DNA from 2 places in the Pseudomonas extremorientalis genome. Region 1 is predicted to be linked to the other one. Evidence: predicted binding sites of a transcription regulator. Region 1 holds the regulator's gene; the other holds the start of a gene.

What was found. Region 1 encodes FliA, which starts transcription of late flagellar genes. Its sites were predicted from a motif close to CTAAAGTTTNNNNNNNNNNNGCCGNTAA; they were not measured.
Region 2: LUU92_RS15185 (methyl-accepting chemotaxis protein) is a predicted target of FliA. The motif match lies at 1,727-1,754, and genes of this name have one in related genera.

Annotation. Positions count from the first base shown of each region.
Region 1 covers NZ_CP089519.1:4,576,596-4,581,012, reverse strand. The annotation lists gene flhF (flagellar biosynthesis GTPase FlhF) at 10-1,326, shown strand; gene fleN (flagellar synthesis regulator FleN) at 1,433-2,266, shown strand; gene fliA (RNA polymerase sigma factor FliA) at 2,263-3,003, shown strand; gene LUU92_RS20500 (chemotaxis response regulator CheY) at 3,173-3,547, shown strand; gene LUU92_RS20495 (protein phosphatase CheZ) at 3,566-4,354, shown strand; gene LUU92_RS20490 (chemotaxis protein CheA) at 4,366-4,417, shown strand, end outside.
Region 2 covers NZ_CP089519.1:3,422,039-3,426,455, forward strand. The annotation lists gene LUU92_RS15180 (OsmC domain/YcaO domain-containing protein) at 1-1,101, opposite strand, end outside; partial or broken gene LUU92_RS29360 (PAS domain-containing protein) at 1,264-1,536, shown strand; gene LUU92_RS15185 (methyl-accepting chemotaxis protein) at 1,795-2,829, shown strand; gene LUU92_RS15190 (LysE family translocator) at 3,097-3,717, shown strand; gene LUU92_RS15195 (O-methyltransferase) at 3,704-4,366, opposite strand.

The DNA of each region.
Region 1 (4,417 bases):
TAGTGGGTTATGCAAGTGAAGCGTTTTTTCGCCGCCGATATGCGTCAGGCCATGAAACTGGTTCGTGATGAGCTGGGCGCCGACGCCGCGATTATCGGCAACCGTCGTATTGCCGGCGGTGTCGAGCTGACGGCTGCCCTGGATTACACCCCTTCGGCCCTGGCGCCGCGCGTGCCGAACATGGAGCTCGAAGACGAGCTGCGCAAGACCGCTTCGCGCATCGTCTCGGCCCAGGCTGAACTGAGCATGCGTGGCGACAGCGATGCCACCACCAATCGTCAGTTGTTCGCTGGCCTGCCGCTGACCGCCGCCGAGCCATTGGTTGAGCCGACCTTCAAAGAGCCGCCGCGTCCTGCTGCGCCAGCCCCGGCAGCGGCGGTTGACCAGCGCGTGTTCGATTCGATGCGCTTTGAACTCAACGGTTTGCGTGAACTGCTCGAAGTGCAGTTGGGCTCGCTGGCCTGGAACCAGTTGCAAGGCAGCAAACCGCAACAGGCCAACCTGTGGCGCCGCCTGCAACGCATCGGCCTGTCCGGCCCATTGTCCCGCGACCTGCTGGCCCTGACCACCGAGATCGAAGAGCCTCGCCAGGCCTGGCGCATGTTGCTGGCCCATCTGGCGCGGATGATTGCCACCCCGGAAATCGAACCTCTGGAAGAGGGCGGTGTGATCGCCATGGTCGGCCCTGCCGGCATGGGCAAGACCACCACCCTGGCCAAGCTGGCCGCCCGTTACGTGCTCAAGTACGGCGCTCAGAATATCGCGCTGGTGAGCATGGACAGCTACCGTATTGGTGCCCAGGAGCAGCTCAAGACCCTGGGCCGCATTCTCAATGTGCCGGTGACCCATGTCGACCCGGGCCAGTCCCTGGCCAACGCCCTCGACCCGCTGCTGCGCAAGCGCGTGGTGCTGATTGATACCGCCGGCCTGCAAGCCAGCGACCCGGCCTTGCGCATGCAGTTGGAAAGCCTGGCCGGGCGTGGCATCAAGTCGAAAAATTACCTGGTGCTTGCAACCACCAGCCAGAAACAGGTTCTTACCGCTGCGTATCATAGTTACAAGCGCTGCGGCCTGGCCGGTTGCATCCTCACCAAGCTCGACGAAACCGCGAGCCTGGGCGAGGTGCTGAGCCTGGCCATCAGTCATGAATTGCCGGTCGCCTACCTGACCGACGGGCCGCGGATTCCGGATGATCTGCATCTGCCGCGCCGTCATCAGTTGGTCAGCCGTGCAGTCAGCGTGCAAATGCAAGACGAGCCTAGCGAGGAAGCGATGGCCGATATGTTCGCCGACCTCTACCACAACCCGGCGAAGCGGGTAGGTTGAGGACGGTATGAACACCGTGAAAAGTATCTACATCGATGGTCTGCAAGCGATTCACGCGGCCAAGCCATGTAGCCTGCGTCTAAGCAAGACAAGGTAAAGAAATAAAATGGGCAGCATGCATCCCGTACAGGTGATCGCGGTGACCGGCGGCAAAGGTGGCGTCGGAAAAACTAACGTGTCAGTGAATTTGTCCCTGGCCCTGGCAGAGCTTGGCCGTCGCGTCATGCTGCTGGATGCTGACCTGGGGTTGGCGAACGTCGACGTTCTGCTGGGGCTGACGCCCAAGCACACCCTTGCCGATGTGATCGAGGGCCGTTGTGAGCTGCGCGATGTGCTGCTGCAAGGGCCCGGTGGCATCCGCATCGTCCCGGCCGCCTCCGGCACCCAGAGCATGGTGCACCTGAGCCCGGCGCAGCATGCCGGCCTGATCCAGGCCTTCAGTGACATCGGCGACAACCTCGACGTGCTGGTGATCGACACCGCCGCCGGGATCGGCGAATCCGTGGTCAGCTTCGTGCGCGCCGCGCAGGAAGTGTTGCTGGTGGTCTGCGATGAACCCACCTCGATCACCGACGCCTACGCCCTGATCAAACTGCTTAACCGTGATTACGGCATGAACCGCTTCCGCGTCCTGGCCAACATGGCCCAGAGTCCGCAGGAAGGGCGCAACCTGTTCGCCAAGTTGACCAAGGTCACGGATCGTTTCCTCGATGTCGCCTTACAATACGTCGGCGCAGTTCCCTACGACGAGTGTGTGCGCAAGGCTGTGCAAAAGCAGCGTGCAGTCTACGAAGCATTCCCTCGTTCCAAGTGTGCATTGGCGTTCAAGGCTATTGCCCAGAAGGTCGATACCTGGCCGTTGCCCGCCAACCCCCGGGGGCATCTGGAGTTTTTCGTCGAGCGATTGGTGCATCAGACGAGCGCAGGACCCGTGCTATGACAGCGACCGGCTACAACGCTTACAAGAAGTCTGCCCGTGACAGCCAGGGCGAGTTGATCGAGCGCTACGCGCCCCTGGTCAAGCGCATTGCCTATCACCTGCTGGCACGCCTGCCCGCCAGCGTGCAGGTCGAAGACCTGATCCAGGCGGGCATGATCGGCCTGCTCGAAGTGTCGACCAAATACGACGCGAGCAAGGGGGCGAGTTTCGAGACGTATGCGGGCATCCGCATCCGTGGCGCGATGCTCGATGAAGTGCGCAAAGGTGACTGGGCGCCGCGTTCGGTACACCGCAACACACGCATGGTCAGTGACGCAATTCGCGCAATTGAAGCAAAAACCGGTCGCGACGCTAAAGATCACGAAGTTGCGGCCGAACTCCAATTGAGTCTCGACGATTACTACGGGATTTTGAACGATACCTTGGGCAGCCGCCTGTTCAGTTTCGACGACCTGTTGCAGGACGGCGAACATGAAGGGCTGCACGAGGACGGCGCGAGTGCTCATATGGAGCCATCGCGTGACCTGGAAGATGAGCGTTTCCAGGGAGCGTTGGCGGACGCGATTGCCAATTTGCCGGAGCGTGAGCGGCTGGTGTTGGCGCTGTACTACGACGAAGAGCTGAACCTCAAGGAAATCGGTGAGGTCCTGGGTGTCAGCGAATCGCGGGTCAGCCAGTTGCACAGCCAGTGCGCAGCCCGCTTGCGGGGGCGTTTGGGAGAGTGGCGAGCGCGCTGAACAGGCAGTGTGGGGACACTGCAGACGATACCGCGAGGGCAACCGGCCTTCGCGGGTTCGACCCGTGGTGCCCCCGGCAGTCCTTTTTGTGTAATGCCTGTTGATTGAAATGGCGCGTCCAGGTGCTGGGCGCGTTTAAGACTGCTTGGAGGTCGAATTGGACAAGAACATGAAAATCCTCATCGTTGATGACTTCTCAACGATGCGGCGGATCATAAAAAACCTGTTGCGTGACCTTGGGTTCACAAACACGGTCGAGGCGGATGACGGCATTACGGCCATTCCGATCCTCAACAGCGGGAGCATCGACTTTCTGGTAACGGACTGGAACATGCCGGGCATGACCGGTATCGACTTGCTGCGCCACGTGCGCGCTGACGAAAAGCTGCGCAGCCTGCCTGTGCTGATGGTCACCGCCGAAGCCAAGCGTGAGCAGATCATCGAAGCCGCCCAGGCCGGGGTCAACGGTTACGTGGTCAAGCCATTCACGGCATTGGCCTTGAAAGAGAAGATCGAAAAAATCTTCGAACGCATCCACGGCTAATGCCATCGCGGGGGAGCTATGGAGCATAAAGAAACGTCACAGGGAGACTTCGAGTCGACCCTGAAAAAGCATGCTCACCAGTTGGTCGACAGCCTTGAAAGAGGCCAGTTCGGCGACGCGGTGCAGTTAATCCATGAGCTCAACCAGACCCGTGACCGCGGCCTGTACCAGGAAGTGGGCAAGCTCACACGCGAGCTGCACAGTGCGATCGTCAATTTCCAGATTGACCCGCACATGCCCCAGGCCGAAGAAATCTCGCAAATCACCGATGCCACCGAACGCCTGTCCTATGTGGTCAGGCTGACTGAGGCGGCGGCCAACCGCACCATGGACCTGGTGGAAAACGCCACGCCCCTGGTCAACGGCATGGCCACTGAGGCCCAGGCCCTGAGCCACGACTGGGGCCGCTTTATGCGCCGGGAAGTGGGGGCCGAGGAGTTTCGCGAGTTGGCGCGTCGGGTCGACGGTTTCCTGTCACGCAGCGAGCAGGAAAACCGTACGGTTTCCAGCAACCTCAACGACATTCTGCTGGCCCAGGATTACCAGGACCTCACCGGTCAGGTGATCAAGCGTGTGACCCAGTTGGTCACCGAAGTGGAAAGCAACTTGCTCAAATTGGTGCTTATGGCAGGCCAGGTTGACCGTTTCGCCGGCATCGAACATGACCGCGAAGCGATCCTCTCGGAAAAAGATCCACAAAAACATCTCGCCAAGGGTGAAGGTCCGCAGATTCATGCCGATAAACGTGAAGACGTTGTATCGGGTCAAGATGATGTCGATGACCTGTTATCCAGTTTAGGCTTCTAAGGAGCACCCACATGAGCTTCGGCGCCGATGAAGAAATCCTTCAGGATTTCCTTGTAGAGGCCG
Region 2 (4,417 bases), 1.2 Mb from region 1:
CGCCGGTACGTCCGGCAAGGCGAACTCGCCTTCGATGATTTCACGCTTCACGGCACGCTCGAAGATCTCCGACAGGCACTGCACCTGGGCTTCGGCCAGGGTGTTGCCGGCGCTCATGCCGTTGCTGAGGTAGAGGTTCTCGATCAGGTTGGACGGGAAGTACACCACTTCGCCATCCGACTGGCGCACGAACGGCAGCGAAACAATGCCGCGTTGTTCATTGCCGGAGTTGGTATCGAACAGGTGCGAACCGCGCAGTTCGCCGTCGCGGTTGTAGATTTTCAGGCAGTAGGCATCGAGGATCTCGCTCGGCAGCTCGTCGTTGGGGCCTGGCTGGAACCAGCGCTCATCCGGGTAATGCACGAACGGTGCGTTGGCCAGTTCCTCGCCCCAGAACTGATCGTTGTAGAAGAAATTGCAGTTGAGCCGCTCGATGAACTCGCCCAAGGCCGACGCCAGGGCGCCCTCCTTCGTCGCACCCTTGCCGTTGGTGAAGCACATCGGCGAATGCGCATCGCGGATGTGCAACGACCAGACGTTGGGCACGATATTGCGCCACGACGCGATCTCGATCTTCATGCCAAGGCCTGCGAGGATGCCGGACATGTTGGCGATGGTCTGTTCCAGCGGCAGGTCTTTGCCGGCGATATAGGTGCCGCCCTCGGAAGTCGAATTCGGCATCAGCAACGCCTGGGCATCGGCGTCGAGGTTCTCGACTTCTTCGATGACAAACTCAGGCCCGGCCTGTACCACTTTCTTGACGGTGCAGCGGTCGATGGAACGCAAGATGCCCTGGCGGTCCTTCTCGGAGATATCCGCCGGCAACTCGACCTGGATCTTGAAGATCTGGTTGTAGCGGTTTTCCGGGTCGACGATGTTGTTCTGCGACAGGCGAATATTGTCGGTGGGGATATTGCGCGTCTGGCAGTACAACTTCACGAAGTACGCCGCGCACAGCGCTGACGACGCCAGGAAGTAATCGAACGGCCCCGGTGCCGAGCCATCGCCTTTGTAGCGAATGGGCTGGTCGGCAATCACCGTGAAGTCATCGAACTTGGCTTCAAGCCGGAGGTTGTCGAGAAAGTTGACCTTGATTTCCATGGGGGCACACCAGAATAACGGCTAAACAAAAATGGCCGCCATTATGAGGTGTTTCACCGCGAAGTTTCAGGCTTTTGACCAATGGCTGGCGAATTGGCCAATGTGGATTAACCTTTTTGCGTTTGGCGCCGATGGACTGAGGACAACCAGGGAGTAGTCGGAATGCGCAATAACCAGCCCGTAACACAGCGTGAGGTTTCCCTCGCGCCTTCGCAAAAACTCATCTCCGCCACGGATGTCCGAGGGGTCATCACTTACTGCAACGACGCCTTTGTCGACATCAGCGGCTTTGAACGCGCCGACCTGATCGGCGCGCCGCAGAACATCGTGCGCCATCCGGATGTGCCACCCGCCGTATTTGCGCACATGTGGGGTGCGCTCAAGCAAGGCCTGCCGTGGATGGGCATCGTCAAGAACCGCTCGAAAAACGGCGATCACTATTGGGTCAACGCCTACGTCACGCCGATCTTCGATGGCAGCCAGGTCGTCGGTTTCGAGTCGGTGCGGGTCAAGCCCACGGCCGATGAAATCCGCCGGGCCCAGGCCCTGTATCAACGGATCAGCCAAGGCAAACCGGCCGTCCCGCGCCAGGACGCCTGGCTGCCGGCAGCACTCGGTTGCGTGCCTTACGTGGCCACCGCAGTGGCCGGTAGTCTCGCCGGTCTGTTCTTCGACGCGCCGCTCGCAATTGCCGTGGCCGTCGCCGTCGCGGTGCCGGTGGGCGTGCTCTGCTCACGCTGGCGCCAAGGCAGCACACTGCGCCTGCTGCAGGGCGTAGAACCCTCGACTTCGGACGCCTTGATCGCCCAGATGTACAGCGACGCCAGCGGGCCACAGGCACGCCTGGAAACTGCGTTCCAAAGCCAGGCCGCGCGCCTGAAAACCTGCCTCACCCGCCTGCAGGACAGTGCCGAACAATTGAGCGCCCTGGCCGGGCAATCCGATCAGTTGGCCACCGCCAGCTCCAAGGGCCTGGACCGCCAGCGCGTCGAAACCGAACAGGTCTCGGCCGCCGTCAACCAAATGGCCGCCACTACCCAGGAAGTCGCCAGCCACGTCCAGCGCACGGCGGATGCCACCCAGCAAGCCAATGTGCTGACCGGGCGCGGCCGTGAAGTGGCACGGGACACCCGTGAGGCCATCGAACGTTTGTCCAGCGTGGTCAGCGAAACCGGCGCGACCGTAGCGCAACTGGCGCGGGACAGCGACGAAATCGGCAGCGTGGTGGACGTGATCAAGGCCATTGCCGACCAGACCAATCTGCTGGCCCTCAACGCCGCCATCGAAGCCGCGCGGGCCGGTGAGCAAGGCCGTGGCTTCGCCGTGGTCGCCGATGAAGTGCGCCAACTGGCGCAGCGCACGTCCCAATCCACCACCCAGATCCACGGGCTGATTACCCAACTGCAGGCGTCGTCCAACAACGCCGTGCAAAGCATGGAGAACGGTCAACGCCAGGCCCAGGAAGGCGTGGCCTGGGTACTCGAAGCCGACCAGGCCCTGGTGGGCATCAGCGAGGCGGTGTCGCATATCACCGACATGACTACCCAGATCGCTGCCGCCACCGAGGAACAGAGCGCGGTAGCCGAAGAGATCAGCCGCAACATCACCACCATCGCCGAACTGGCCGACCAGACGTCGACCCAGGCCCGTCAATCCACGGACCTGAGCAAGGAACTGACGAACACTGCGTCCACCCAGTATGCGTTGGTGGAGCGGTTCAACCGCTGAGCCTTTGCTGAACACCTGGCTAGCCGGTTTGTTGTGGCTAGCCGGTGTCCTGTAGCTAACCGGTGACCTGTGGCGAGCGGGCTTGCCCCGCGTTGGGCTGCATAGCAGCCCCAAAACCAGACACTGAGGAATACCTGACACATCGCAGCTCTCATTGATGGGGCTGCTGCGCAGCCCAACGCGGGGCAAGCCCGCTCGCCACAACAATCTCCTTCACTACAACATAGTATGCTTGGGTTCACCTCCACCCAATCACGAAGCCCGCCCATGTCCATCACGGATAACCTCCTCGCCTTCACCTTCGCCGCCACCCTGCTCACGCTCACACCCGGCCTCGATACAGCCCTGGTGCTCAGGACGGCGACGGTTGAAGGCAAGCGCCAGGCGCTGCAAGCTACGCTGGGCATCAACGCCGGCTGCCTGCTGTGGGGCGCAGCGGTTGCCTTCGGTCTGGGCGCACTGATCGCTGTGTCGGAAGTCGCCTTCAACCTGCTCAAGTACTGCGGCGCCGCGTACCTGGCCTGGCTGGGGTTGAACATGCTGTTGCGTCCGCGCCGCTCACTGGCCAGCGCCGAGGTGCAGGGCAAGCCGGCCGGCAACTGGTTTATCAAGGGCATGCTGGGCAATGTGCTCAACCCCAAGGTGGGGATTTTCTATGTGTCGTTCCTGCCGCAGTTCATCCCCCAGGGCCAGCCGTTGATCCTGTGGACGTTCGGCCTGGTGGGCATCCATGTGCTGCTCGGCCTGGTGTGGTCACTGGTGTTGATGGGTGCCACGCAGACGCTGTCCGGTTTCCTGCGCCGGGAAAAGGTCATCCAGTGGATGGACCGCACCACTGGTATGATCTTCATAGTGTTTGCAGCGCGGTTGGCATTCAGCAGGCGCTGAGCCGTATGGACAGTTCGATGTCATCGGCAAACGGTACAGACACGTAGCCGTTCTCCGGTGCGCGTACGTGGGCCAGGTATTCAGGGCAGTAATCGGTGTTGTCCGCCACCACCAGCGCGCCGGGGCGCAGGTGCTTTTCCACCAGGCCCAGCACGTCGCCATACAGCGTCTTGGCGCCGTCCAGCAGCAGCAAGTCCACACTGTCCGGCAGGTCGCTGGCCAGGGTGACCAGTGCGTCGCCTTCGCGGATATGGATCAAGTCACTCACCCCACCTTCGATGAAGTGCTCACGCGCCAGGGTAATCTTCGAGGCTTCGAATTCGCTGCCGATCAGCACACCGCCGCCGTTGTCACGCAGCGCAGCGGCCAGGTGCAAGGTGGACAGGCCGAACGACGTGCCAAACTCCACAATCGCCCGCGCCTTGCTGCTGCGCGCCAGCAGGTAGAGCAGCTTGCCGGTGTCCCGCGAGACCGGCAGCCACAGGTCCTTGAGCAGCGAATACAGCGCCACGTATTCTGTCTTGCTGCGCATCAGCCGATCACGTTCCTCCTTGGATACCGAGTTCACCAAGGGGCTGGTAGCGGCGCTGGCTTGGGTATAAAGACGTTCGATCAGGGGCGCCAAAGGCGCAGTGGTCAGACTCGACATAATGGATTTCCGTAGGGTTGGGGCTAAGATGCGACTCATTCGTCGCATTAA